4 regions of the Janthinobacterium sp. SUN206 genome follow, and region 2 is predicted to be linked to each of the others. Evidence: predicted binding sites of a transcription regulator. Region 2 holds the regulator's gene; each other region holds the start of a gene.
The links. The regulator FNR, encoded in region 2, switches genes on or off when oxygen is low (the NO sensors DNR and NnrR bind a similar motif). The targets are predictions, from matches to a motif close to TTGATNNNNATCAA.
Positions count from the first base shown of each region.

Region 1: nirK (copper-containing nitrite reductase) is a predicted target of FNR. The motif match lies at 1,912-1,925, and genes of this name have one in related genera.
Region 3: cydD (thiol reductant ABC exporter subunit CydD) is a predicted target of FNR. The motif match lies at 2,242-2,255, and genes of this name have one in related genera.
Region 4: O3300_RS02475 (serine protein kinase) is a predicted target of FNR. The motif match lies at 3,210-3,223, and genes of this name have one in related genera.

Region 1 is NZ_JAPWIB010000004.1:116,855-124,124, forward strand. It holds gene ytfE (iron-sulfur cluster repair protein YtfE) at 1-329, opposite strand, end outside; gene nirK (copper-containing nitrite reductase) at 359-1,843, opposite strand; gene norR (nitric oxide reductase transcriptional regulator NorR) at 1,994-3,550, shown strand; gene O3300_RS21195 (cytochrome c) at 3,564-3,905, opposite strand; gene O3300_RS21200 (cytochrome c) at 3,920-4,249, opposite strand; gene O3300_RS21205 (MoxR family ATPase) at 4,483-5,352, shown strand; gene O3300_RS21210 (GNAT family N-acetyltransferase) at 5,362-6,012, shown strand; gene O3300_RS21215 (VWA domain-containing protein) at 6,006-7,175, shown strand.
Region 2 is NZ_JAPWIB010000003.1:66,404-73,673, reverse strand. It holds gene O3300_RS17270 (response regulator) at 1-2,969, opposite strand, end outside; gene fnr (fumarate/nitrate reduction transcriptional regulator Fnr) at 3,219-3,977, shown strand; gene O3300_RS17260 (FixH family protein) at 4,102-4,626, opposite strand; gene ccoG (cytochrome c oxidase accessory protein CcoG) at 4,729-6,111, opposite strand; gene ccoP (cytochrome-c oxidase, cbb3-type subunit III) at 6,114-7,034, opposite strand; gene O3300_RS17245 (cbb3-type cytochrome c oxidase subunit 3) at 7,027-7,230, opposite strand; gene ccoO (cytochrome-c oxidase, cbb3-type subunit II) at 7,232-7,270, opposite strand, start outside.
Region 3 is NZ_JAPWIB010000002.1:80,069-87,338, reverse strand. It holds gene glmM (phosphoglucosamine mutase) at 1-39, shown strand, start outside; tRNA gene O3300_RS13235 (tRNA-Pro) at 121-197, shown strand; tRNA gene O3300_RS13230 (tRNA-Arg) at 292-366, shown strand; gene O3300_RS13225 (hypothetical protein) at 452-631, opposite strand; gene O3300_RS13220 (PEP-CTERM sorting domain-containing protein) at 777-1,343, opposite strand; gene O3300_RS13215 (GbsR/MarR family transcriptional regulator) at 1,630-2,181, opposite strand; gene cydD (thiol reductant ABC exporter subunit CydD) at 2,320-4,008, shown strand; gene O3300_RS13205 (amino acid ABC transporter ATP-binding/permease protein) at 4,005-5,687, shown strand; gene O3300_RS13200 (cytochrome ubiquinol oxidase subunit I) at 5,802-7,270, shown strand, end outside.
Region 4 is NZ_JAPWIB010000001.1:598,301-605,570, reverse strand. It holds gene O3300_RS02490 (catalase) at 1-1,348, shown strand, start outside; gene O3300_RS02485 (hypothetical protein) at 1,430-1,762, opposite strand; gene O3300_RS02480 (hypothetical protein) at 1,972-3,150, opposite strand; gene O3300_RS02475 (serine protein kinase) at 3,435-5,450, shown strand; gene O3300_RS02470 (DUF444 family protein) at 5,453-6,709, shown strand; gene O3300_RS02465 (SpoVR family protein) at 6,706-7,270, shown strand, end outside.

The sequences.
Region 1 (7,270 bases), on a different contig from region 2:
TCGCCATGCACCTGCTCGACCTTGCGCGCCAGGCGTATCAGCTCGGGCAGCTGCTCGCGGTGCACGGCGTGGTAGCGCGCCAGGATATGTTCCACCAGCTCGGTGGCCGAGGCGTCCTGCCAGTCACGCTCGCCGCTGGCGTCAATCCGTCCTGCCAGCAGCCGCAATTCCTCGACAATGGGCGCCGTATCCACGCCGGCCGCTTCGGCTGCCGCGCGCAGGGTCTTGTTGCCGCCGCAGCAGAAGTCCAGGCGGTGCGCATCGAACAGGCGCGTGGCGCCAGGGATGCGGCGGGCCAGTTGGCCCAGGGATAGGTCGATCATTTCCATAACAGTTCCTTGAGGATGAATAGGTAGATTTATTGCACCGCGCCCGCGTGGTAGACGCCGGGTACGGGTTCGCCAGTCACTTCCAGCACGCCCACGGCGCCCTTGCCTGCGCGCGACAGCGCATGGTCGACCAGCAGATAGCTGCCCGGATGCTGTACCTTGAGTTCGACGATGGTCGCGCCGCCCGGCGCCACGAGCGTGGTTTGCACGTCGTGTTTCGGGCTGCTGATCGAGCCTTCGCTGTACACCTTGTCGAAGATCTCGCCGATGATGTGGAACGATGAAATCTTGTTCGGGCCGCCGACGCCGAAATAGATGCGCACCGTCTCGCCCACTTTCGCCTGCAATTTGTGCGTCTTGCTCAAGGCGCCCACTTCGCCATTGAAGACGTAGTAGTCGGGCAGCTCATTGGCCATTTTTTCCAGGTTCGGTTCCTGGTGCACGGGCGCGCCGTGCGGACGGCCCGTGTACATCTCGCCCTGCATCACGTAATACTCGCGGTCCACCTTCGACAGGCCGCCTTCCGGTTCGACGAGGATCATGCCGTACATGCCGGCGGCGATATGCTGCGGCACCAGCGGCGTGGCGCAGTGGTAGACGAACAGGCCCGGATTGAGCGCCTTGAAGGTGACCGTTTTTTCCTGTCCCGGCGCCACCTGCGTGTGCTGTCCGCCGCCATGGCCGCCCGTCACGGCGTGCAGGTCGATCGAATGGATCATCTTGCTGTCCTTCGCGTTGAACAGGGTCAGTTCGACCGTGTCGCCCACCTTCGCGCGCAGCATCGGGCCAGGCACTTGCCGGTTGAAAGTCCAATACGTAAAACTGGTGCCGTCATCTAGCTTGCCCGGCAATTCCACCGTCTCCATGCGGTACTTGAGCAACTGCGGCGCGCGCGCGCCGATGGCAGCGGGTACGGAGGCCGGATTGGCCGCCACGCTGACGGCCGATGGATCGGGACCGCGCATCGGCGATGGCGCGGGCGTGTACAGGGCCAGCGCGGCGGCCTGGCTCGATTCGCTGGCAGCGCTGCCGGCGCCGGCAGCCTTCGGTGCTCCCGCTTCGGCCAGCGAAGTGCCGCTCACGACCAGCTTGCCTTCCATGCCGATCTGGCGGTGGCCGGGAATCGAGCAGTAATAGGTGAACGTACCGGCGCGCGTGACCTTGAAGCGCACGGTGGTGCTGCCGCTATTGGCGCTGAATTTGCTTGAAGCCACGTTCAGTTCGGGGATCAGCAGGTCGTGTTCGGCGCCTTCGCCGCTTTTCAGCACGAGTTCGACCGTTTCCCCCACCTTGGCCGCCAGCACGGGGTTGACCTGGCCCTTGGCGTCGATGAATACCATCTTGCCGTCGACGATATTGGTTTGCAGTTCATAGCGCTTGACCGCGGCGGCGGCAGGTTTGGCGGCAGTGGCGGCAGCGCTGGCAGGCAGGCTCGCCTGGGCCTGCACGGACAGGGGCATGGCCAGGACACAGACGGCGGCGGCAATGGCGCGGAGGGAGGGAGTCGTTTTCATCAAGCTTTCCTTGGTCTTGTATGCCGGTTTGGCACTCATACCTAGGCAAACCGTGTGCCAGGAAAAACTTGTTTTAAATCAATGATTTGAAAAACACAGGGTCGTAATGACCCTTGTTTACCGTGGTTCGTTGTACCCTGCATGGTACTTATGACCACCACTGCCATCCACCTGCTGCTGCTCACCGACCTGGTCGCCGACCTGCCCGTCGCCGTGCGCCTGCAGCGCCTGGTCGGCAGCCTGCGCGCGCACTTCGGCTGCGAAGCCGTGGCCTTGCTCAAGCTCGATGGCGAGCACTTGCGCCCCGTGGCGATGGCCGGCCTGGCCAGCGACGCGCTGGGACGCCGCTTCGCCGTCGCCGACCATCCGCGCCTGGCCGCCATCCTGCAACGGCGCGGCGTGCTGTGCTTCCATCACGACAGCTCCCTGCCCGATCCCTACGATGGCCTGATCGCCGAGCGGGCCGGCGAACCGCTGCCCGTGCACGACTGCATGGGCATGGCGCTGGACCTGGAGGGCGAACGCTGGGGCGTGATCACGCTCGACGCCCTGCAGGTAGGCACCTTCGATACGCAAGCGCAGCGCGACCTGGGGGAACTGGCCTGCGCCATCGAGGCGGCCGTGCGCGTGACCCGCCTGGAAACGGAAATCCGCGCCCTGCGCCTGTCGGGCGGCGCCATGCTGGCCGATGCGCAAGCGCCGCGCGAGGAACACGATTTCGTCGGCCAGAGCAGCGCCATCACGCACTTGCTGCACGAATTGCAAGTGGTCGCCGATTCCGAACTGCCCGTGCTGCTGCTGGGAGAGACGGGCGTCGGCAAGGAACTGTGCGCGCACCGCCTGCACCGGCTGTCGCGCCGCGCAGGCAAGCCCTTGATCCACGTCAATTGCGCGGCCTTGCCCGAGTCCCTGGCCGAAAGCGAATTGTTCGGCCATGTACGCGGCGCGTTTTCCGGCGCCGTCAGCGACCGGCCCGGGCGTTTCGAGGCGGCCGAAGGGGGTACCCTGTTTCTCGATGAAGTGGGGGAATTGCCGCTGTCGATACAGGCCAAGCTGCTGCGCACCTTGCAAAATGGCGAAATCCAGCGCCTGGGTGCGGACCGGCCGCGCCGCGTCAACGTGCGCGTGATCGCCGCCACCAACCGCAGCCTGCGCGAGCATGTGCGCGATGGCTCGTTCCGCGCCGACCTGTATCACCGCCTGTCCGTGTATCCCGTGCCGATTCCGCCGCTGCGCGAACGGGGCAATGACGTGCTGCTGCTGGCCGGTGGTTTTCTTGAGCTCAACCGCGCGCGCCTGGGCTTGCGCAGCCTGCGCCTGTCCGCCGCGGCGGAAAATGCCCTGTGCCACTACCGCTGGCCGGGCAATGTGCGCGAACTGGAACATGTGATCAGCCGGGCCGCGCTGAAAGCCGTGATCCGCGGCGCGGACCGCAAGGACATCGTGACCCTGGAAACGGATATGCTCGACCTCGATGCGCTGGAGGCGCCAGCCGGCGCGGACGCGTCGCTGCCTGCGCCGGCCGCGTGCGGAGCGCCGGCGGCGCCGCTGCTGTCCATGCATCAGATCGTGGAAGCGAGCCAGCGCCAGGCCATCCGGCAAGCGCTGGTGCTACATCAGGATAACTGGGCCGCTGCCGCGCGCCAGCTGGGGCTGGACGCCAGCAATCTGCACAAGCTGGCGCGCCGGGTCGGCTTGAAAGCCTGAGCCCGGCTAAAACTCAGCGGTGAATGACCAGGGTGGTCGGCAGGCTGTGCAGGTAGGCGGCCAGGTCCTTGATGTCCTGGTTGCTCAGCGGTTTCACCTGGCCCGTCATGATGGCGTTGTTTCGGCCATTGGCCTTGTCGCCCCGCTTATACGCCGTCAAGGCGTGTTCCAGGTAATCCTTGTGCTGACCCGCCAATTTCGGATAGGACGGGTCGATGGGCGAACCGTAATCCTTACCATGGCAGGTGGCGCAGCTGTATTTTTCGGCCAGGGCCTTGCCCGTGTTGATATTGCCCGCGGCGCTGGCGGACAACGAGACGGTGGCGCAAACGAGGGCGGCGAGTAGTGTTTTCATCATCTGGCTGGTCCTCAGTTCGGCTTGGCTTGTTGCGCATAATACGCGGCGACATCGGCGATATCCTGGTCCGACAGGCTGCTGGCGATGCCCTTCATGCTCGGGTGCTTGCGATCGCCCTTCTTGTAGGCTTGCAGCGCATTCTCGATATATTTTGCCGGCTGGCCGCCGATCATCGGCACCTGGAACACTTCGGGAAAGGTTGCCTTGTAACCGGGGATGCCATGGCAGCCGATACACATTTCCACCTTGGCAGTGGCTGCCTTGGCGTTTCCTACAATGTCAGCCGCTGTGACGGCATTTGCTATGCCGGCAAGCACGAGAAGTGCAAATATTTTTTTCATAGTGGCAATGTGAACAAAGGTAATCGGAGAAACGCCAGAGCTGGTTTTTATTGATTTTATGTGTTGACAATTAAGGTTGACAATTAATCTGCTGCTTGCCGATTCTAGCCAAGATATTCTTGCAAGTCCACCTATAAAACCCGCATTGTAGGCAGGCAGGCACAGGCCGTCCGCGTGGCAGTGCGCCACAGTTCTGTTTATACTCACCATTTCCCTACTTTGGCAGACCGCTCATGCAAGCACAGCACACCCAGCAAGGCCAACGCTTCGAAGGTTCCGACAGCTATGTCGCCACCGCCGACCTGAAACTGGCCGTGAATGCGGCGCTGACCCTGCAACGCCCGCTGCTGATCAAGGGCGAACCGGGCACGGGCAAGACCATGCTGGCCGAGGAAGTGGCCGCCGCGCTGAACATGCCGCTGATGCAATGGCATATCAAATCGACCACCAAGGCGCAGCAGGGCCTGTACGAATACGACGCCGTCTCGCGCCTGCGCGACTCGCAGCTGGGCGACGAGCGCGTGCGCGACATCCAGAACTACATCGTCAAGGGCGTGCTGTGGCAGGCGTTCACGGCGCCCGAACCGGTGGTGCTCTTGATCGATGAAATCGACAAGGCCGACATCGAATTCCCGAACGACCTGCTGCGCGAACTGGACCGCATGGAATTCTATGTCTATGAAACGCGCGAAATGGTCACGGCGCGCCATCGCCCGCTCGTCATCATCACCTCGAACAACGAAAAGGAATTGCCGGACGCCTTCTTGCGCCGCTGCTTCTTCCATTACATCAAATTCCCAGACAAGGACACGATGGAGCAGATCGTCGCCGTCCACTACCCGCATCTGAAACAGGAATTGCTGGCGCAGGCGCTGCAAACCTTCTATGAAGTGCGCGACGTGCCGGGCCTGAAGAAAAAGCCGTCGACGTCGGAATTCCTCGACTGGCTCAAGCTCCTGCTGGCCGAGGACATCCCCTTTGACGCGCTGCGCAGCAAGGACAACAAGGCCGTCGTGCCGCCGCTGCACGGCGCGCTGCTGAAAAACGAGCAGGACGTGCACCTGTTCGAGCGCCTGATGTTCATGTCGCGCACCAACCGCTAAGGAGCGCCGGTGAACGACATCAGCCCGGACAAGGTCTTCGTCCCCCTGGAACTGCACGGCATCCGCCTCGAAGCGCTGGCGCCGCACCACGCGCCCGGCTTGCGCGCGGCGGCCATGGATGGCGAACTGTGGAACCTGCGCGTCACCTCGGTGCCCGAGCCGGATCAGGTGGACCAGTACATTTTCAAGGGCATCGAGATGCGCCCTTCGCGCTTCGCCTTTGCCGTCATCGACGTGGCCAGCGGCGAGGTGCTCGGCACCACCAGCTACCACGACGTGGTGTCAGCCATCGGACGCCTGGAAATCGGCTACACCTGGTATGCGAAGCGCTGCCAGCGCAGCCACGTCAACACCACCTGCAAATTGCTGCTGCTGGCGCACGCCTTCGACACGCTCGGCTGCGCGCTGGTGGGCCTGCGCACCGACAATTTCAACCATGCCTCGCAGGCGGCCATCGAACGCCTGGGCGCGAAAAAGGATGGCGTGCTGCGCCACCATGCGCTGCGCCGCGACGGCACCGTGCGCGACACGGTCATGTACAGCATCACGCGTGGCGAGTGGCCGGAAATCGCCGCCCATCTGCGCTACAAGCTGGCGCAGCGCCCCATCGCCGCACTGCCCCGCGCGGGAGCCGCCGGGGCAGAGGAAGCGCCATGCTGATCGACTTCTTCTTCACGCTCAAGGATGCGAAGATTCCCGTCTCGATCAAGGAATTCCTGACCCTTCTTGAGGCGCTGCAAAAGAACGTCATCGACGCCTCGATGGACGATTTTTACTATCTGGCGCGCCTGACCCTGGTCAAGGACGAAGCCCATTTCGACAAGTTCGACCGCGCGTTTGCACAGTACTTCAAGGGCGTCAACGCGGCCTTCGACACGAATGCGGCGATTCCCCTCGACTGGCTGCTCAAGCGCATGCAGCGCGAGCTGTCCGAGGAACAGAAGGCGCAGCTGGAGAAATTCGGCTACGACAAGCTGATGGACCGCCTGAACGAGCTGCTGAAGGAACAGAAGGAGCGCCACGAAGGCGGCAGCAAATGGATCGGCACGGGCGGCACGTCGCCATTCGGCAATGGCGGCACGAACCCGGAAGGCATCCGCATCGGCGGCAAGGGCGGCAACCGCACGGCCGTGAAAGTGTGGGAAGCGCGCAGCTACAAGGATTACGACGGCGAGCGCGAACTGGGCACGCGCAACATCAAGGTGGCCTTGCGCCGCCTGCGCAAATTCGCGCGCGAAGGCGCGGAAGATGAACTGGCGCTGGACGCCACCATCGCCGCCACGGCCAATAACGCGGGCTATCTCGACATCAGGATGCGGCCCGAACGCAAGAACCGCATCAAGGTGCTGATGCTGCTCGATGTTGGCGGCAGCATGGACGACCATATCGAGCGCACCGAGGAACTGTTTTCGGCGGCGAAGACGGAATTCAAGAACATGGAGTTCTTTTACTTCCATAACTGCGTCTACGACTACCTGTGGAAGAACAACCGGCGCCGCAACGCCGAACGGTTCCCCACCTGGGACGTGCTGCGCAAATACCCGCCGGACACCAAGCTGATTTTCGTCGGCGACGCCACCATGAGCCCCTATGAAATCCTGCAACCGGGCGGCAGCGTCGAATACAACAACGAGGAAGCGGGATCGACGTGGCTGGCCCGCTTTACCCAGGCATTCCCGAAATTCATCTGGCTCAATCCCGAATCGGAGGGATTGTGGCAGTACCGCCAGTCGATCGGCGTGATGCGGCAATTGATGAACAACCGCATGTTCCCCCTGTCGATCGACGGCCTGGAACGGGGCATGCGTCTGCTCAGTAAATAAAAGCACGCAACAAAAAGTCCATGGCGGCAGGGGGCCGCCATGCCGTACACTGCGACACGGCACTACCGTGCGGAGCCTCTCCGCTGCGGGCGGGT
Region 2 (7,270 bases):
TCGATGGCTTCCTCGGTGGCGAACGCGGCGCGGATCAGGCGTTTCGTGCCTAGGGTGCCGACGGAGCCGCGCACGCTGTGCAGGATGCGTGCCACGTCGCTGTGGCGGCCCGCCTGCAACGCCGTTTCGGCGTCGCGCACGGGCGTCATGCCCTTGTTCAGCGCGTCTTCCACCATGCGCCGCAGCACGCCGCGCCCCTTCGCATCGCGTCCCATCACGCGCATCAGCGGCGCCATGGAAAACACTTCCTCATCGGCGACGCGTGCCGGCTCGGCCGTCTGAACTTGCGGGCGCTTGGGCAGGTGGCGCAGGATGACTTCCATCATCTCTTCCACCACCACGGGCTTGGCGATGAAATCGCTGATGCCGGCCGTCATGCAGCGCTCGCGCTCGGACGCCAGCACGCCGGCCGTCATGGCGATCACGGGCAGGTGCAAGCGCAGTTCCGTGCGGATGATGTGGGTGGCGCTGAAACCGTCCATGACGGGCATCTGCATGTCCATCAGCACGATGTCGTAGCGCAGCGCTTCCGTGCGCAGCCGTTCCACGGCTTGCAAGCCGTCGCCCACCACGTCCAGGGTGGCGCCCATGTGTTCGAGGATGCCGCGCGCCACGGCCTGGTTCAAATGATTGTCTTCCACCAGCAGGAAATGCACGCCGGCCAGTTCCGTGCCCAGCGGCTGGTGCAGCATGCGCTGCTCGCCGCCGTCGTCCTTCGCGATCAGCGCCTGGTGCAGGGCGTCGAACAGGCTCGATCCCGTGATCGGCTTCATCAGCACGACGTCGGCCTCGGCCGCGCTGGAGATTTCTTCCAGGTGGTTGCGGGCGAACGCGTTGACCATCACCACGATGGGCTGGCGCTGGCCGCTGGCCGCCTGGCGGATGGCCTTGGCCGTGGCCAGGCCATCCATGACGGGCATGTGCCAGTCGGCCAGCACCACGTCATACGGTTGCTGCTGCGCCAGGCGTTCGCGGTACAGCTCGATGGCGGCAAAGCCGGAGTCCACTTCGTCGGCCAGCCAGCCCCACGCCTCGATCAGCTTGACGATCAGTTCGCGCGTGGTGCGGTTGTCGTCGGCCACCAGCAGGCGCAGCTGGCCCAGCGCCGGCGTGCGCCGCGTTTCGGCCGGTTGCGCCAGCATTTCGAAGGGCACGCTGAACCAGAAGCGGCTGCCCTTGCCTTCGCTGCTGGCGACGGCGATGTCGCCGCCCATCATGTGGATCAGCTGCTTGCTGATGGCCAGGCCCAGGCCCGTGCCGCCGAAGCGCCGCGTGATGCTCTGGTCGCCCTGGGAAAACGCGGCAAACAGCTGCTGTTGCTGCAGTTCCGTCATGCCGATGCCCGTGTCGCGCACCTCGAAGCGCAGCCAGGCGCGGCCGCTCTCGCTCTCGGCCAGGCTGACGGCCACCACCACTTCGCCGCTCTCCGTGAACTTGATGGCGTTGCCGGCCAGGTTGACGAGGATTTGCTGCAGGCGCTGGGCGTCGCCCACGAGGCGCCGCGGCACGTCGGGCTCGACGGCGATGGCCAGTTCCAGCTCCTTTTCGCCCGCATTCATCGTCATCGTCGTGGCCAGGGTATTCATGACTTCGTCGAGGTCGAATTCGACGGGCGACAATTCCATGCGCCGTGCCTCGATCTTCGAATAGTCGAGCACGTCGTTGAGGATGCCCAGCAGCGACTGGCCCGCCACTCTGACCATGGTCAGATACTTGCGCTGTTCCGTGTCGAGCCTGGTATTGCCTAGCAAATACACCATGCCCAGCACGGCATTGAGGGGCGTGCGGATTTCATGGCTCATGTTGGCCACGAAATCGCTCTTCGCGCGGTTGGCCGCCTCGGCCCGGTCGCGTTCCTGTTCCAGCTCCGCCGCGCGCGATTCGAGCTCCTGCTGCAGGCGGTCGCGTTCGCTCATCAGGCCGTTGAACGCTTCCGTCAGTTCGCCGATCTCGTCGCGCTGCTGCACCGGCACGGGCGTGAAGCGGCTGCCGCTGGTGCGCAGGGCTTGCAGGGTGTCGCGCAGGCGCACCAGCGGCGACAGCAGGCGCACGGTGACCCAGCCCAGAACAAAGGCGGCCAGCAGCGAGGCGAGGATGCTCCACAGCACCAATCGGTACAGCACGCCATCGAACGGTTCGAAGGCATCCTCGACGGGGAGCGAGGCGGCCAGCAGCCAGTTCACGGATTTCAGGCGCTTGAAGCTGTTGACGGCCGTGATGCCGCGGCTGTTGGTGCTGACCATGCTGCCTTCGCCATCTTCCTGCAGCAGCCGGGTCGTCGTCAGGTTGGCGTTCGGCTGGCGCGGTTGCAGCAGCCGGCTGGTATCGGGATGCAGCACGTAGCGCGGCACGGCGCCGCGCGTGAGGATGAAGTAATAGCCGCTCTTGCCGATCTTTTCCGAGCGCAGGCGACCCAGCAGGTTGTCCTTGTACAGGCGCAGCACGCCGATCACCACGCCGGCCACCTGGCCATCGGCGGCCAGCACGGGCGCCACCATCTGCACGATGGGCATGCCGCTCGACTTGCCCAGCATCGGTTCGGTGATCATGGGCTGGCGCGTGCGCAGGACGGTCTGGAAATACTCGCGCTCGGCGACGTTGATGCCGGCGCGCCCCGCTACTTCCGGCATGTCGGCCACGACGGCGCCATGCGCGTCGAGCACCAGCACGTCATCGAACAGCACCAGCATCGAGCGGCGCGAATAGTATTCGCGCAATTGGGCGGGCCGGGCGATCAATTCCGGCGGCTGCTGCCTGGCCGTCAGGGTGACGATCTGCAGCAGCATGCCCAGCTTGTCGTCGAGTTCGGCGGCGGTGCGGGTGATCAGGGACGATTGCTGGCTCAGCAGTACTCGGGTGAAGTCGTCGCGCATGTGCTGCACCTGGATCATGGTGACCAGCGCGATCATGGCGATCGAGGTCAGGCTGGTGGCCAGCGCGACTTTTGCTTTAATGCCGAGAGGCTTCATGATTTCCTTTTCAGTACCGGGCGGCACAGGCGGCAGATAATGCTGTCAGGAATTTTCCTATCAATGCCCCAGCTTGGCAAGCGGTGCCGCGCAAATTGCCCGTCCCGGATGGGCTTTTGACGATGTTGCCATATAATTAAAGGCTGGACGTCGTTTATTCGCCGAATTTACGGTGAAATTGGCATACGGCAACCCTGTATGCGGCTGTATGCAGTAAACTTGTTGTTGCATTTTCTAAAAGGTACCGACATGACTGAAGCGCTACTCACTCCAACCTTGCCCACCGTGAACGTGGAGGCGTTGCGTGCGCGATGCTCGACCTGCAGCATGCATCAATTGTGCCTGCCGATGGGCCTCGATGTGGGCGACATGGACAGGCTGGACCAGATCATCGGCCGCCGCCGCAAGATCGTGCGCGGCGCCTCGCTGTTCCGCATCGGCGACTCGTTCCAGAACCTGTATGCGATCCGCCTGGGGCATTTCAAGACGTACCAGATCAATCCGGGCGGCGAAGAGCAGGTGACGGGCTTCCAGATGGCGGGTGAACTGCTGGGCATGGACGCTATCAGCGCCGACCGCCACCACTGTAATGCGGTGGCGCTGGAAGACAGCGAAGTGTGTGAAATCCCGTTTTCCAGCCTGGAACAATTGCTGGGCAATATGCCGACCCTGCTGCGCCATTTCCACCGCATGATGAGCCAGGAAATCACGCGCGAGCAAAGCGTCATGCTGTTGCTGGGCAATATGCAGGCGACGCAGCGCTTTGCCGCCTTCATCGTCAACCTGGCGTCGCGCTATGAAGCGCGCGGCTATTCGGGCAGCAATTTCCAGCTGCGCATGTCGCGCGAGGAAATCGGCAACTACCTGGGCCTGACCATCGAGAGCGTCAGCCGCCTGCTGTCGAAGTTCAAGAAGGAAGGCTGGCTGCGCGTCTCCAACCGGGAAATTGAAATCCTGCAGCCGGCCAAGCTGAAAGCCATTACGGCCGGCACGGACGTCTGCAAGTAACAGCACCGTCAAAACCTGCTGCGCGTCGCGCTTTGCGGCTTGCGATGCTCGCTGTGCTATAGCACAGCTGCGCTTCTCAACCACAAATCACTGCCGCTCGCTACGGTTTTCCCGGCGCTGTACGTTATAGCTCTTCATCCGCATGCAGCGCGATGCTGCGCTGCAGGGGCCAGGTCCAGATGCCGGACAGGCGCCACTCGCGTTTGTCGTTTTCCACCAGCACTTGCCAGCGGCTGCGCTCGAGCATCGGCAGCGCTACGGAAAAATTGCCGGCTGCGTCGGGCTGCACCAGCACCTTGATATCCTTTTCCGGCAGGGTCGCATGCGCCAGGTGCAGCTGCAAAGGCGCCTGATAGGCCTTGCCGAAGCTGTGCACGGAACCGGTCAGGCGTGCTTGCGCCACGTCATACGACAGGCGCGTATCCATCGCCAGGTCGCTGGCGATCGTGTCGCGCTTCAAATCCTGGTTGATCGCCTTGCCCTGCTTGTAATAATCGCCCACCACCAGCGCATCGGGCTGCGTAAACGCGATATAGCCCATGAAGCTGCCGACGACCACGGACAGGCCGGGGCCGATCATCAGCAGCCATGGCCAGCGATGCTTGTACCACGGTGCAACGGGTGCTTGCAGTTTCAGACTGTCGGACATGATATTTCTCCTGTTTAATCAGCCAGTCCCCGCATGGGGACCGGCCTTCCTGCAACTTCGTGGCGGCGGCGAGGGCACCCGGTCCCCGTCCGCCTTTCCTTGTTAACGTGGCACGATGAATACCGCGCTTTCACGCACATGCAGCGATGGGTCGTCCAGCGATTGCAATTCGATCGCAATCTTGTTCGAGCCCTTCTCTCCCACGCCGTGCGGCACGCGCAGGCGGATGGGCCAACCCAGCGTTTCCGTCGGCTGCAAGGTCACTTCTTCGCGCGTCAGCAAGGTCAGGCCCGGCAAGCCGGAAGCGCTGATTTTGAAATGCTGGCTTTGCTCCGACGTGTTCATGATCTGCAGGCGGTAGACGTTTTCGATCATGCCGTCTTCCACTTCGCGTCCCATGGAACCGCGGTCGCGGATCACGTCCATTTTCAGGGGCGTGCGCAGGGCCAGCGAAGTACACACGGCGATGATGATCAGGGCCAGGATGGAAGTGTAGATCAAGACGCGCGGGCGCATGGCGCGCTGGCGTATCTGCTTCGAATTGAAGTTGTTTTCCATCGCATGGTCGGTACTGTAGCGTACCAGTCCCCGTGGCCGGTCGACCTTGTCCATCACGCTGTTGCAGGCATCGACGCAAGCGGCGCAACCGATGCATTCATACTGCAGGCCGTTACGGATATCGATGCCGGTCGGACACACCTGCACGCACAGGGTACAGTCGATGCAATCGCCCAGCTTGTCGTTGTTGCCGGCCTTCTTGCTCATGGCGCCACGTGGTTCGCCGCGCTTGGCATCGTAGGTGATGATCAGGGTGTCCTGGTCGAACATGGCGCTCTGGAAGCGCGCGTAGGGGCACATGTATTTGCACACCTGCTCGCGCAGCCAGCCCGCGTTGCCGTAGGTTGCCAGACTGTAGAACAAGACCCAGAACCATTCCCAGGGACCGAAGTTCAGCGTGGTCACCGACTGCGCCAGTTCCTTGATCGGCGTGAAGTAGCCGACAAAGGTAAAGCCCGTCCACAGGGCGATGGCGCCCCATACCAGGTGCTTGGCCGTCTTCTTGAACGCCTTGCGCACGGAGGGGCCCTGCTTGTCGAGGGCCATGCGCGCGCTGCGCGTGCCCTCGATGCGGCGTTCGACCCACAGGAAAATTTCCGTGTATACCGTTTGCGGGCAAGAGAACCCGCACCACACCCGCCCGGCAATGGCCGTGACGAGGAACAACAAATACGCACAGATGATCAGCAGGGCCGCCAGATAGATGAAATCCTGGGGCCACAGCACGACGCCGAAAATGTAGAACTTGCGCGTGGTCAAATCGAACAGCAGGGCTTGCCTGCCATTCCAGGTCAACCACGGCAAGCCGTAGAACGCCAGCTGGGTAAGCCATACGCATACCCATCGCCAGGTAGCGTAGCGTCCTTTGGCCTCGCGAGGGTAGATTTGCTCGCGGGCCGCATACATCTTGATGACTTGAGGTTCCATTTTTACTTTGCGGGTGCCTGCGGATTCGACAGGCTCCAGACATACGCCGACAGCACGTGTACCTTGGATTCGCCGAGGAAATCGCTGAAGGCCGGCATGGTGTTGCTGCGTCCCTTGCGTACGGTTTCCATGATGGTGTCGGCGCTGCCGCCGTACAGCCAGGTCTTGTCCGTCAGGTTTGGCGCGCCCAGCATCTGGTTACCCTTGGCATCGGCGCCATGACAGGCCATGCAGGCGCCGAACTTGGCCTTGCCCAGCACGGACTTGACGGGATCCGAGGTCGAGCCGGACAGGCTCAGCACATAATGGGCCACGTTCTCGACATCCTTTTCGGAGCCCAGGGCGGCGCCCATCGGTGGCATTTGCCCATTGCGGCCGTGCATGATGGTGGTCTTGATGATGTCGGGTTCGCCGCCATACAGCCAGTCCTTGTCGGTCAGGTTGGGGAAGCCCTTGTTGCCGCGCGCATCCGAACCGTGGCATTGCGCGCAGTAGGTCAGGAACAGGCGCTGGCCGATGGCTTGCGCCTGCGGATCGGCGGCCACCGTCTTCAAGTCCTGGCTCAGGTACTTGTTGAACAAGGGACCGTAGTCGGCTTCCGCCTTCTTCAGCTCTTCCTCGTACTGGCCCGTCGATTTCCAGCCCAGGCTGCCGGCATAGTTGCCCAGGCCCGGATACAGGAACAGGTACGCCAGGGAGAAGACGATGGTGATGTAGAACAACCACATCCACCAGCGCGGCATCGGCGTATTGAGTTCCTTCAAGTCCTCGTCCCAGACGTGGCCCGTGGTGCCGTCGGCGGGGGCGCCGGCCGGCACTTTCACTTTCGACTGCGAGTACAGCAGCACGCCGCAGCCGATGATGCCCAGCAGGGACAGCACGATGACGTAGATATTCCAGAAGCCGTTGGTAAAGTCAGCCATGGTTATGCTCCTTCGCCAGGGTCGTCTCGGCCTCGGCCGGATAGTCGAGCGCGTCGTCGGCGAACGGCAGGCGTGCCGCCGCGTCGAAGTCGCTGTTGCTGCGGCTGAACGTCCACCACAGGATGCCCACGAACGTCGTAAAGGAAACCACCGTCATGACGCTGCTGGCGCTGTCAAACAGGTTTTCGATTGCCATGCTAATTCCTTGTTTTGATTAATGTACCGAGGCCTTGCAG
Region 3 (7,270 bases), on a different contig from region 2:
TCGATGGCGCGCCGCATTGCGGATAAAGTGGCTGTGTAAAGGCAGGCGCCGATAGTTATTTCCATCTAATTCGTCTATGGCAATTGACGAAATTGGGTGGGGGCGTTATTATCTTGTCTTCGGAGTGTGGCGCAGCCCGGTAGCGCACCTGGTTTGGGACCAGGGGGTCCAAGGTTCGAATCCTTGTACTCCGACCAAAGTCATAAACGGGCTGTCAGAAATGACAGCCCGTTTTCTATTCCGCGCTGGCATTTCATTGCTGGCGCGCATGGATTAAAATACTGCACCTCTCCGCCCATCGTTCAACGGATAGGACAACGGTCTTCTAAACCGTGAATGGGGGTTCGATTCCCTCTGGGCGGACCAGTTTCATACTGGCCACGATTATGCGGCGCCAAGCTGCCGCAACGCACTCCATCTTTCCTCCTACATCCGGTTTTCGCGCAGCGGTTCAGGGCTGCGCGCCCAGCACTAAGCTCAGCAAATACAGCAGCGGCGCCGCGCACAGCAGCGCGGAACACAGCGACAGCACTTTCTTGCTGGCCAGGCGTGCCAGGCGCAGCCGTTCGCGCACGGGCAAGTGCTGGCGCAGCGCATGGCGCGCGCGCGGCTGGAATGGGGATTCATGCATGTGGGCTCCCTCGCAACGATGACTGAAGATGCCGGTCAGCATAGCGGGAGAGGCATAAAGACGGTGTAAAGAGTGGGCGGCGCGGCGCAAGCGCGCTGTAAACATGGGTGCGCCGGCGCCGTGTTGCGGGTCTTGCCCGATGCTCTTATTTTGCCTGGCGGCGGCGCGCCAAGACGCCGAGCAGGCCCAGGCCGGCGAGCAGCATGGCATAGGTTTCCGGTTCAGGGACGGCGGAAACGTAGGCGCGGTAATTGCTCAGGTCCTTGGGCAAGCCTGCCACCGTGAAGGTCGTGCCGGCTGCGACGGGCGCTGCCCATTGGAAGACCAGTTCGCCCTGGCCGAAATGGATGGCCAGGTAATCATAGGCCGCCGCACTCGTGAAGGAATTCACCCCGCCGCTGGCGCCTGCCGTGGTGCCGGCGGTGCAGCCTGAGGTGGCATTGTCGCAAAACGAGACGGCCGCACCCAGGCTGGTGCCGAAAACGCCGTTGATATAGCCCTGGATGTCGGTGGGACTCTGCGGCACGAGATTGTCGTTATAGTATTTCACCATGAGGGCAGGTGACGGCGAGTAAGTGACGGTGCTGCCTTCGATGCTGAAACCGCTGGCCGGTCCCACATCGACCCATGTAGCAGCCTGTGCCACGCCCATGCAGGCCGTCAGGGCGGCCAGCATGGATGCCCGTATGGCAATGCTTGTTATGCTTTTCATGAAAATCCCCTTTTATTTTATTGCAGACATTTCACTGCTTCAGGGTGCGCGCCGTCCGGTCAGGGAGGTCGACTTGTCGCCCGGTCGCCTTTGCGTGAGTACGCATATGCAAGCTTAGTCTTGATGTAAATTAATACAATTTAAATAATGCTATTGGCATGCTTGACAACATCGCATACGGCTATGTATGGCTGTGCTGGCGAAAGCCTGTACGGCGAGCGGAAATGGCGTGACAAGGCATGCCAGCCTGTGCTAGCAATGCCTTGATTAGGGAGGGGGGCGGGTTTCAGTCGTTGTTATTGCTGACGCCGAACAGGCGATCCTTGGCATTGAGCAGCTTTTGCACCTTGGCGCCCATTTTCATCAGCTGCGCCATCGATTCGGGCGACAGGCGCTGCAAGTCGTCGAACCAGGTGTTGGCCAGGTCGACCAGTTCATACATTTCGCGCATGCGCTCCTGCGCATACTGGTCGACGGGTTCCGTGGCCGGCGCCAGCAGCGATTCGCGCAGCACCGTCAAGGTCGGCGCCACTTCGCGGCGGCGGCGCTCGGCGGCCACCACGCGGAAGATTTGCCACACATCACCCAGCGAGGAAAAATACTCGCGCCGGTCGCCGGGGATGCGCGACTGGCGGATCAAGCCCCAGCCCTGCAATTCCTTCAAGCCGATGCTCACGTTCGAGCGTGAAAAACTCAGGTGTTCCGCGATTTCATCCGCGTGTAAAGGATGCTCTGCGACAAACAACAAGGCGTACACTTGCCCCACTGTCCGGTTAAAGCCCCAGCGGCTGCCCATCTCGCCGAAATGGCTGACGAAGGTCAGGATCAGCGGCGTCATTTGGATATGTTGAGTTTTCATAATTATCTGAATTTTTTCACGCCACACCCGCAGGGTCAATTGATATATGTCATGTTTCGCAGTATTATACAAAATATCGAATTTACAGAAAATTCTGAAAACTCAAAAAGTATAGATATGCCGACCACGCCGCTGTCCTTGCCCCGCTTTATCCTTCCCCGCGCCGCCAGCCTGGCGCAGGGCGGCGCCGCCTTGCTGTGGCTGCCGCAAGCGGCCTTGCTGGCCTGGGCCGTGCAAGCCATGCTGGCCGGCGCACCGTGGCGCGCGGCCCTGTTGCCGGCCGCCGGCGTGCTGCTGCTGGGCGTGCTGCGCGCCGGCGGCGAAGCGTGGGGCGCGCGGCGCATGTATGCGGCGGCGCGCGACCACCTGTCCACCTTGCGTGCGCAAGTGGCGCAAGCGCTGGCGCACCGTTCGCCGCTGGACCGCCAGCGCGCCCAGTCGGGCCAGGCGGCCAGCGTCATCGCCGAACAGGCCGAAGCCATCGTGCCCTACCTGGTGCGCTACAAGCCCGCGCGCTGGAAAGTCATGCTCGTGCCGCTCGTGATCCTCGCCGTGGTGACGCCCCTGTCGTGGATCGCCGCCCTGATCCTGCTCATCGCCGCGCCCCTGATTCCCGTCTTCATGGCCCTGGTGGGCATGGGCGCGCAAGCGGCCAGCCGCGCGCAGATGGTGGAAATGGGCAGCATGAACGCGTTTCTGCTGGACCGCCTGCGCGGCCTGGCTACCCTGCGCGCGCTCGACGCCGTCGACGCCACGGCCGAACGCCTGGATGCCTCGTCGCAATCCGTGCGCCGGCGCACGATGGTGGTGCTGCGCATCGCCTTCCTGTCGTCCGCTGTGCTGGAACTGTTTTCCGCGCTCGGTGTCGCCATGGTGGCCGCCTACATCGGCTTCTCGCTGCTGGGCAGCATCAATTTCGGCACCTGGGGCCGCGAACTGAGCCTGGGGCAGGGCTTGTTCATCCTGCTGCTGGCGCCCGCGTTTTTCGAACCCTTGCGCGAACTGGCCGCCGTCTGGCACGACAAGGCGGCCGGCGAAGCGGGCCTGGCCGGCCTGCACGACTTGGCGGTCGAGGGCGTGCCCCTGCCCGGCGCCGGCGTGGCAGCCGCTGCCGTCTCCGCCGCCGCCATGGCCGTGGCGCCGCCGCCTGCTATCGAAATCCATCAACTGCGCTTTGCCCACCCTGGCGAGGCGCCCGTCTTCGACGGCTTCGACCTGACCGTGCGCGCCGGCGAACACGTCGCCCTGCTGGGCGCCAGCGGCGCCGGCAAGACCACCTTGCTGTCCTTGCTGGCCGGCTTGCTGCCCGCCAGCGGCGGCGAGATCCGCATCGGCGGCGTGCGCCTGAACGATGGCACCGTGAATACCTTGCGCCAGCGCATGGCGTGGATGGGCCAGCGTCCCCACGTGTTTGCCGCCTCCGTCAGCCAGAACGTGACCCTGGGCCGCGTCGGCGCGCATGCCGCGCAAGTGACGCAGGCGCTGCACCTGGCCGACCTGGCTGCCGTGGCGCAGGCGCAGCCGGCCGTCATGCTCAGCGATGGCGGGCAGGGCTTGTCCGGTGGCGAAGCCGTGCGCCTGGCCTTGGCCCGCGTGGCCCTGCATCCGCATGCGGACTTGCTGCTGGTCGATGAACCGACGGCCCACCTGGACAGCGAAACGGCGGCGCGCGTGACGGACGCCTTGCTGGAATTGGCGAAAGGCAAGACGATGATCGTCGCCACGCACGACCCCGTGCTGGCCGGCCGCCTGCAGCGCACGGTGCAGGTCGATGCCCGGGCGCAGGCACAGGAGTTGCGCGCATGAACACCACACTGATCTCGCATCCCGTCCTGCGGCAATTGCTGCTGGCCCAACCAGGCAAGCTGATCGGGGGCGCCTTGCTGGCGGCCCTGACGGCAGTGTCCGGCATGGCCTTATTGGGCTTGTCCGGCTGGTTCATCACGGCCACCTCGATTGCCGGCCTGCACGCGTCGACGGCCATCCTGTTCGACGTGTTCGGCCCGTCGGCCGGCATCCGCCTGCTGGCCATCGGCCGCACGGGCTCGCGCTATGCGGAACGCCTCGTCACGCACGACGCCACGTTCGCCGCGCTGGCCAGCATCCGCGTGCAACTGTTTCGCGGCTGGTCGCGCCCGGAAGCGGCCAGCCGCCTGCTGCGCCAGCCCGCCAAGCTGCTGTTCCGCCTGACGGCCGATATCGATGCGCTCGAATCGCTGTACCTGCGCCTGCTGGTGCCCGCCTTCACGGCCCTGTGCGCGGCCTTGCTCGCGGGCGTGGCGCTGGGCGTGATGCAGTGGCAGCTGGGCCTGGGACTGGCCGCGTGGCTGCTGGCCGCCGGCGGCGGCATCAGCTGGAGCGTGGCGCGCCGCGCCCGCCGCCCGGCCATCCTGCGCTCGCGCGCCATCGAAAAACTGCGTTCCGGCGCCATCGACCTGGTGGCCGGCCAGACGGACCTGGTGATGGCGGGCCGCATCGACGCCCAGTGCGCGGCGCTGGCGCGGATCGACCGCTCGCTGGCGCAAGCCGATTTCGCCCTGCTGCGCCTGGAAACGGCGGCGGGCGCCGCGTATGGCGTGGCCGGCAGCGCGACCCTGGCCGGGGTGCTGCTGGCCGTCGCCGCGCTGGTGCAGCAGCAGGCGCTGAGCGTGCCGGCCGCGGCGCTGGCCCTGCTGATCGCCCTGACGGCCGTGGAACCGTTTGCGGGATTGCGCCGCGGCGCGCTGGAGGCGGGGCGCATGCTGCTGGCGATGCGCCGCCTGGCGCCGCGCCTGGAGCAGCAGGAGGGCGCCACGCTGCCCATGGATGCCGCGCCGGGCTTGCGCCTGGAACACGTCAGCGCCGCGCATGCGGGCAGCCATGTGGCCATCCTGCATGACGTATCGCTGCACATCGCCGCCGGCGAGCGCGTGGCCTTGATCGGCCCCAGCGGCGCGGGCAAGTCCACCTTGCTGGCCCTGGCCGCGCGCGAACTGGCGCCATTGTCGGGCAAGGTGAGCGCGCCGCGCGCCTGTCTGTTCACGCAGAAGACGGAATTGTTCCAGGACAGCTTGCGCGACAACCTGCGCCTGGCCGACCCCGCCGCCAGCGATGCGCAGCTGTGGGCGGCGCTGCAGGCGGCCGGCTTGGACGACGAGGTGCGCGCCCTGGCGGGAGGCCTCGACACCATGCTGGGCGAGGGCGGCCTGGGCTTGTCGGGCGGGCAGGCGCGCCGTTTGGCGCTGGCGCGGCTGTTCCTGCACGAATCGACCTTGTGGCTGCTCGACGAAGCGACGGAAGCGCTGAATGCGGGGACGGCAAGCGACGTTTTGCAGCGCTTGCGCGCGCGCTGCGAAGGGCGCAGCTTGCTGATCGCAACTCACTTGCGGCGCGAAGCGGCGCTGGCGGATCGGCTGCTGCGCATCCGCGACGGCCGCATCGTCGAAGAGCTGCGGCGCGGCACGGATGGCTTCGAAGCGGCCCTGGCGGGCTTGCGGGGGGATTGACAAGAACGGAGACAGGCGGTGCCGCACGCCAGCCCGAAGGCGGCGGAACCAATCGAATCGCATCAGATAGATACCAAGTTTACAATTACAGTAGGGAAACACCAAGGAAATCATATGGACTTCGATATTGTCGCTTTATCCAGACTGCAGTTTGCGCTGACAGCCCTGTACCACTTTATATTCGTTCCGCTGACGATAGGCCTGTCAGTGATCCTCGCCATCATGGAGACGGTTTACGTGATGACGAACCGCCCCATCTGGCGCGACATGACCAAGTTCTGGGGTGTCTTGTTCGGCATCAACTTCGCCATGGGCGTGGCGACGGGCATCGTCATGGAATTCCAGTTCGGCATGAACTGGAGCTACTACAGCCATTACGTGGGCGACATTTTCGGCGCGCCGCTGGCCATCGAGGGCTTGATGGCCTTCTTCCTGGAAGCGACCTTCGTCGGCCTGTTCTTCTTCGGCTGGGACAAGCTGTCGAAGCGGGGCCACCTGGTCACGACCTGGCTGGTGGCCATCGGTTCGAACTTCTCGGCCCTGTGGATCCTGATCGCCAACGGCTGGATGCAAAATCCCGTCGGCGCGGCCTTCAATCCGCAGACCATGCGCATGGAAGTGACGGATTTCGGCGCAGTGCTGACGAATCCTGTTGCTCAGGCGAAATTCGTGCACACGGTGTCGGCCGGCTATACGGCCGCAGCCGTGTTCGTGCTGGGTATTTCCGCCTGGTATCTGCTGAAGGGCCGCCACGTGCAGCTGGCCAAGCGCTCGATGACGGTCGCCGCCTCGTTCGGCCTGGCTGCCTCGCTGTCGGTGGTGGTACTGGGTGATGAAAGCGGCTACCTGTCGTCGGAACACCAAAAGATGAAGCTGGCCGCGATCGAGGCCATGTGGACCACGGAGCCGGCCCCGGCCGCCTTCACGGCCTTCGGCTTCCCCGACGCGAAAGCGCGCGAGACGCATTACGCCGTGCACATCCCGATGGTGATGGGCTTGATCGGCACGCGTTCGCTGACGACGGAAATCCCCGGCATCGAGCAATTGGTCGACCGCGGCGAACTGCTGATCAAGGATGGCATCAAGGCGTATGACGCGCTGCAAACCATCCGCAGCGTGGCGCCGGGCAGCCCCGTGCCGCAGGATGCGAAGGACATGTTCGAGTCGAAAGGCCAGTCCATGGGTTATGCCTTGCTGCTGAAACGCTATGTCGACGACCCGCGCCAGGCCACGCCCGAGCAAATTCGCAAGGCCGCGCTCGATACCGTGCCGCCCGTGGCGCCCCTGTTCTGGTCCTTCCGCGTGATGGTGGGCCTGGGCATGTTCTTTATCTTGTTGACCGGCACGTTCTTCCTGCTGTCGACGCGCCGCACCCTGGACAAGCACCGCTGGCTGCTGAAGCTGGCCGTATTCGCCATCCCGCTGCCGTGGGTGGCCATTGAAGCGGGCTGGATCGTGGCCGAAGTGGGCCGCCAGCCATGGGTGATCGAAGGCGTGCTGCCGACGGCCGTGGCCGTCTCGAACCTGGGCGCTTCGACCCTCCTGATCACGATTGCCGGCTTTGCCGCCATCTACACCGTGCT
Region 4 (7,270 bases), on a different contig from region 2:
TGTGTGGTTCCTGGAAAAGCTGGCCCACTTCGACCGCGAAGTCATCCCCGAGCGCCGCATGCATGCCAAGGGTTCCGGCGCGCACGGCACATTTACCGTCACGCACGACATCACGCGCTACACGCGGGCGAAAATCTTTGGCGAAGTGGGCAAGCAAACGCCGATGTTCGCGCGCTTTTCCACGGTGGCGGGCGAACGGGGGGCGGCGGACGCGGAACGCGATATCCGCGGCTTCGCGCTGAAGTTTTATACGGAAGAAGGCAACTGGGACCTGGTCGGCAACAACACGCCCGTGTTTTTCATGCGCGACCCCTTGAAATTTCCCGATTTGAATCACGCCATCAAGCGCGACCCGCGCACGGGCTTGCGCAACGCCAACAGCAACTGGGATTTCTGGACCTCGCTGCCGGAAGCCCTGCACCAGGTGACGGTGGTGATGAGCGACCGGGGCTTGCCGCGCAGCTTCCGCCACATGCACGGCTTCGGCAGCCATACCTTCAGCTTCCTGAATGCGCAAAACGAGCGTTTCTGGGTCAAGTTCACCTTTAAAACCCAGCAAGGCATCCAGAACCTGACGGATGCCGAAGCCGAGGAACTGGTGGGCAAGGACCGCGAAAGCTCGCACCGCGACCTGTATGAAAGCATCGAAAACAAGGATTTCCCCCGCTGGACGCTGTACGTGCAGATCATGCCGGAAAAAGAGGCAGGCACGTATCACCTCAACCCGTTCGACCTGTCGAAAGTGTGGCCGCACGGCGACTATCCGCTGATCGAGGTGGGCGTGCTGGAATTGAACCGCAATGCCGACAACCATTTCGCGGAAGTGGAGCAAGCGGCCTTCAATCCGGCCAACGTGGTGCCCGGCATCAGCTTTTCACCGGACAAGATGCTGCAAGGCCGGCTATTCTCGTATGGCGACGCGCAGCGCTACCGCCTCGGCGTCAACCACAGCCACATCCCTGTCAACGCGCCGAAATGCCCGTTCCACAGCTATCACCGCGATGGCCAGATGCGGGTCGACGGTAACCAGGGCGGAACCTTGGGCTATGAACCGAACAGCGAGCAGGAATGGGCCGAGCAGCCCGATTTCCGCGAGCCGCCGCTCAGCATCGAAGGCGCGGCCGACCACTGGAATCACCGCGTCGACGAAGATTACTATTCGCAGCCGCGCGCCCTGTTCCGCTTGATGACCGCGGCGCAGCAGCAAGCCTTGTTCGACAACACGGCGCGCGCCATCTCGGGCGCCTCGGAGCAAGTCAAGCAACGCCACATCGGCAACTGCACCCTGTGCGACCCCGCCTATGGCGCGGGCGTGGCCGCAGCGATCGGCCGCCTGAGTCCAGGCTGATAGTAAACACGGAAGGCCTGGCGACAGGCCTTCCGCCGCCGCCATCCGCGGCCGGAGGCCCCCGCCGCCAGGCTGGCTGGCCTAGCGGCGCTGGATATCGATCTGGCCCGTGATGCTCGTTTCCACCGGATAACCCTCGACCTGCAACGGCACGCGCCGCTTGACGGACGAGTCGCGCAGATACACGACGAGCGCTTCTTTGCCCACGGCCGTCTGCCCCAGGCTGACGCCTTCCACGCCGTCGATGGCCATCAGCGCCCGCTCGTTGCGCCGCCTGGCCGCTTCCAGGCGGCCCTGCGGCGCAGCCTGGGCATGGTGTCCCGGGCCCTGTCCAGGGGGGGCATCCGGCAAATACGGCATGGCGGCGTCCTCGAAGACGGCATATGGCGATTGTGCGAACTTACTGTTTGACATGACACACCCTCCTGATATGACAAACCCTCCCGATGCCTTGCATGATACACCCGGCCAACCGGCGCTGCAGCACGCTTCGCCGGCCAAGACCATGCGCGACAGCCGGCCTTGCGCAAGACTTGAGCAATACTTAAGCAAGATCGTCATCGTGCAAAAAACAGCGTCAGGCAAGGCGGCGCGGGGCCGCCCCGCCGGCTCCTAAAGTGTGCTCAGGTGTACAAATTGATGTCGAGCGCCACCACCACGCGCCGCATCTGGTTGGCAAACGTGATGTTGCCGCCGCCGGCAAACAGCAGGCCGACGGGATTGCGCTGCTGGTTCCAGGTCCAGATGGACGAGCCGGAATCGCCGCCCGCGCTGAACGCCCCGCTGACGCCCGTGATGGCGATCTGGTCCTGGAACAGCGCGATCCTGCCGCCGCCGTAATTGACGTTGATGGTGGCGCCCAGGCCCGTGATGCGGCCCTGCGTCAATTGCGTCGTGCGCCCGGACTTGCCGACCATCATGCCCAGTGCGGGCGCCACGAGCGCATTGCTGATGCGGAAGTACGCGGGCACGCCGCCGCTCAGGTAGACCAGTTCGGGACGCACCCTGTCTGGCCAGGCCCAGCCGGTGGCACAATCGACAAAGTTGACGCCGCCGCTGAAATTGATGGGCACGAAGCGTTCGAGCACGGCCACCTGGTCTTGCGGGCAGCGGCCGCCGTCGATGGGGCCAGGCTGCACGATGCAATCGTTGAACACGCCGCCGTTGGAATTGGCCAGCACGTGATTATTGCTAAGAATCATCAGGCGGCTGTTGCGCGGCGCGCTGCGCCCCACGGCCAGGCAGCCGATGGTGCCGGCCGTGATGCGGAAATGCCCGACCGACACGCCGCCCGGCGCGGGGCGCAGGCGGAAACGGTGGGGCTGCGCATCGATCACGCCCGTGACGACGATGTTGACGGGCACCTTGTCGCTGGCCACGGCGCGCACGCCCATGGCCCCCACGATGGCAGCCTTGGCCCGGTCGACGGAAGTGGGCTCGGCCACGTACAGGGTCAGTGCCGGCAAGCCCGGCTCGCCGGACGAGCTGTCGCTGGCGCCCTCGCCCAGGCCGATGGACACGCCCTGGATATTGCCGCTGTCGCTGAAGGCGTCGGCCGCGCGCGCGCCGCCCGCTTGCGCGATGCTTTGCCGCATGCCATCCTCGATGCTGCGCTTGATTTCCAGCAATTCCATGCTGACACCGCTCAGGGCGTCGGGCACATCCGCGACGGACGCGCTCTCGATCGTATTGTCGTCTTCGCCGGGGACGGAAAACTGGCCGACGGCCTCTTCATCATCCGCGCTCTGTCCCCTGCCGCTGCTGCCGGGCGGGGCGCTGAAACCATTCTCGTTGCCTATCATCGTGTTCTCCTCGTGGGTCGCCGCAAGCTTCCAGTGTGGACGCGCTGCGCGGGCCGGTATTGATCTGGATTGAACCGCGCGGATGCCAGGCTGCCCTGCCCCAATGGGGGCCAGCGAGTACAAAAATAGTTCCCTCGTCAAGGTTGAGCGGGATCAGGCGTGCGGGCAGAGGCGCCGCCGTATACTTGGCCGACAGGCTGGAACCGGGCCTGCTCCACGGCAGCAACGCCAGCAACAGCAAGGATGGGGAAACAATGACGAGCCCTGCAATAACGAGCCCTGGTATGACACGCCAATCCGACGACGCCCCTGCGGCAGCGGCCTCAGCCGGCGCCAATACAGCCGCCGACAATGCGACGGACGCCGGTGGCGCGGCCCAGCATGCGGGTTTCGTGCACGGCATGGCGGCCTGGGCGGAAAAACACCGCATCACGCCCTGGCGCGGCAGTTTTGCCGACTTCCTCGAGCAAATCCTGCCCGGCCGCGCCGCACTGCTGACGCGCAGCGCGCACCGGTACCTGTGGGACATGATGCGCTGGAATGGCCAGACCGACGGCAACGGACGCTTCCGCTGCCGCCTGTTCGACGACGAGCTGTTCGGCATCGACGAGGCGATCGACCGGGTCGCCGCCTACTTCAAGGCGGCCGCCGCCGGCTCCGAAGTGGGCCGCCGCATGTTGCTGTTGCTTGGCCCGCCATCGGGCGGCAAGTCGACCATGGTGATCCTGCTCAAGCGGGGCCTGGAAGAGTACAGCCACAGCAGCGAAGGCGCGCTGTACGGCATCGCCGGCTGTCCCGTGCACGAATCGCCGCTGCACCTGGTGCCGCACAGCATGCGCGCCGACTTTCGCGCCAGCTATGATGCCGAGCTGCAGGGCGAACTGTGCCCACATTGCCGCGCCCGCCTGGAAGAGCAGTATGCGGGCGACTTCCTGCGCATGCCCGTCGAGCGCATCCATTTGTCCGAGGCGGGCCGCTGCGGCATCGGCACGTATGCGCCGCACGATCCCACGACGGCCGACCTGGCCGACCTGGTCGGTTCCGTCGACCTGTCGAAAGTGGCGCAATACGGCGACGAAGGCGATCCGCGCGCCTGGTCGTGGTCCGGCGCCGTGTATGCGGCCAGCCGCGGCATGCTGGAAATGATCGAAATCCTCAAGGTCAAGCGGGAATTCCTCTACTTGCTGCTGACCTTGACGCAGGAAAAGAATGTCAAGGTGTCGCGCTTCCCCCTGATCTACCTCGACGAAACCATCCTCGCGCACACGAATCTGGCCGAATTCCGCAAATTCCTGCAAGAAAGCGAAAACGAGGCGCTGCTCGACCGCATGGTCATCGTGCAAGTGCCCTATACGCTCAATTACCGCGAAGAAGCGCGCATTTACCGCAAGCTAATCCTGGCGGCCGCGCCCGCCTTCCGCGACGTTCACCTCGATCCGCACGTGCTGCATGCGGCGGCCGTGTTTGCCATCCTCAGCCGCATGCCCGAGGGCGAGGACAAGGAGGCCGAGCTGGTCAAGAAACTGCGCATCTACGCGAACGAAGATGTCGACGACTTGCAGCCGGCCGACCTGCGCCGCATGCGCGAGCGCGACAAGTCGCCCGACGAGGGCCTGTCGGGCGTGTCGCCCCGCTTCGTCATCAATGCCCTGTCGCACGCCATCATTTCCGCCCAGCGCAACAGCCTGTCCACCATGGACGTGCTGCTGGCCCTGAAAGACGGCATCGAAAACGATGCGCGCATCGAACCCCGGCGCAAGCGCAAATGGGTCGATTACCTGGTGCTCACGCGCAAGGATTTCTATAACCGCTGGGTCAAGGCCGACGTGCACAAGGCCTTGTTCGTGTCATTCGAGCAAGAAGCGCAAGACTTGCTGAACAAATATCTCGATGAAGTCGAAGCCATGCTCGACAACCGCCAGATCCGCGATCCCATCACCAGCGAAGAGCGCCGTCCCGACGAGCGCTTCCTGCGCGCCGTGGAAGAGAAAATTCACATCAGCGACTCGGGCAAGCAATCTTTCCGGCAAGAAGTGGTGCGCAAGGCCATGAGCGCCTTCAAGCGGGGCGAAGCGTTTGGCCTGGCCAGCCATGCGCCATTGCACGACGCCATCCAGCAATACCTGTTCGAGCAGCGGCGCGACGTGCTGCGCCTCGTCGGCTCGGCCAAGCGGCCCGACGACGACGTGCGGGCCAGGATCTCCGCCGTCGAGCAGCGCCTGGTCGACGAATACGGCTATGACGCCCATAGCGCGCGCGAAGCGCTCAACTACGTGACCACCTTGCTGGCGCAGGAATAGCCATGGCCGCCACCACGACGCCAGCCAGCGGCACACAGGATGGCCATCCGGCCTGGGGGGATTCCACGGACCCCACAGGCGCGGCGGCGGCGGGTGGCGCGCCAGCCCTGGCCCGGCCCTGGTATGCGCTGTTCTCGCGCGGCGCGCGCGACTGGCTGCGCCACAACCAGAAAGTGCGCGAAGCCGTGCAGGCGCACTTGCCCGAGCTGGTCGCCACGCCCGACCTGATCGGCGGACCGCAGCAGCGCACGGTGCAAGTGCCCATGCGCCTGCTCGAACATGCGCGTTTCCGCCTGGCGCCCGCGCGCAGCAGCTTGGGCGCGGGCCAGGGGGACGGCCAGCCCGGCGATATCCTGCGCCCGGCCCGGCCCGCCGCCACGGGCGGGGCCGGCACGCAAGGTGACGGCGGCGATGGCGAGGGGGCCGTGCGCCTGCTGCTGGAGTTTCCCATCGACGACATACTCGACTGGCTGTGGGACGCCTTCGAATTGCCGCACCTGACGCCACGCCACCTGGGCGCCATCGACGACGTGCGGCTCGTGCGTAGCGGCCTGGATCGGCATGGCGCCCGTTCGCGGCTGGACCGGCGGCGCACCGTCAAGGAAGCCATCAAGCGGCGCGCCCTGCAAGCGCAGCCAGTGCCCTTTACCAATGAGGACTTGCGCTACCGCCAGGTGCTGCCGCAACCCCGGCCCAGCACGAACGCCGTCGTGTTTTTCGTGCTGGACGTGTCGGCCAGCATGGCGCAGCCAGAGCGCAAGCTGGCCAAATCGTTCTTTTTCTTTGCCTTGCAAGGCTTGCGTCGCAGGTATGCGCGCGTGGAAACGCGCTTTATCGCCCATACGACGCGGGCCTGGGAATTTTCCGAAGCCGAGTTCTTCCAGGTCAATGGCATGGGCGGCACCATGGCGTCCACCGCGTTTCGCCTGAGCCGCGAATTGCTGCAGGAACACTACGCGCCGGGCCGCTACAACGCCTATCTGTTCTATGCCTCCGATGGCGAAAATTTCAGCGAAGACCGGGGGCCGGCCAGCGCGGCCCTGGGCGAACTGGCCGGTTTGCTCAACTATATGGGCTATGTGGAAACCGTGCCCGGCGTGCCGCGCAGCCTGGAAACCGAAATGCACAGCTTGTTCGCCGAGCAGGAACGGCGCGGCTTGCCCTTGCACAGCAGCATCCTCGGCAAGAGCGACGACGTGTGGGAAGCCATCCGCACCTTTTTCCGGCACGAGGCGGCCGATACGGAGGATGCGGCATGACGCGGCATGACGCCCCGCGCCACGCCGACACGGCCGATATGGCCGATACAGCGGACACGGCGAACACAATTGGCCTGGACGGCTACGCGGCGCGCATCGAAGCGCTGGCGCGGCAACTGGGGCTGGCGTTCGCCCCCGTCGAGTTCGAGCTGGTGCCGGACAGTTTCATGGCCGAAATCGCCATCTATGGCTTGCCCGTGCGCATGCGCCACTGGTCGTTCGGCGTGCGCTACATCCACCAGCTCGTGCATCAAAAGATGGGCAACTCGCATATGTTCGAAGTCATGTTTCCCGGCGACCCTTGCCATGCCTACATGGCCGAACACAATTCCGTGGCGGAAAACACCCTCGTCACGGCCCACGTGCTGGGCCACGCCGATTTCGCCAGCCGCAACGCCCTGTTCCTGCGTTTCGGCGTCATGGCGGGCCAGCATATCCTGGAACAGAGCGCGGCGCGGGCGCAACGTCTGGAAATGGCGCTGCAACGGCACGGGCAGGAACAGGTGGAAGCCGTGCTCGACGCGGCACTGGCGCTGGAGCAGCACGTGGACATCCACGCCG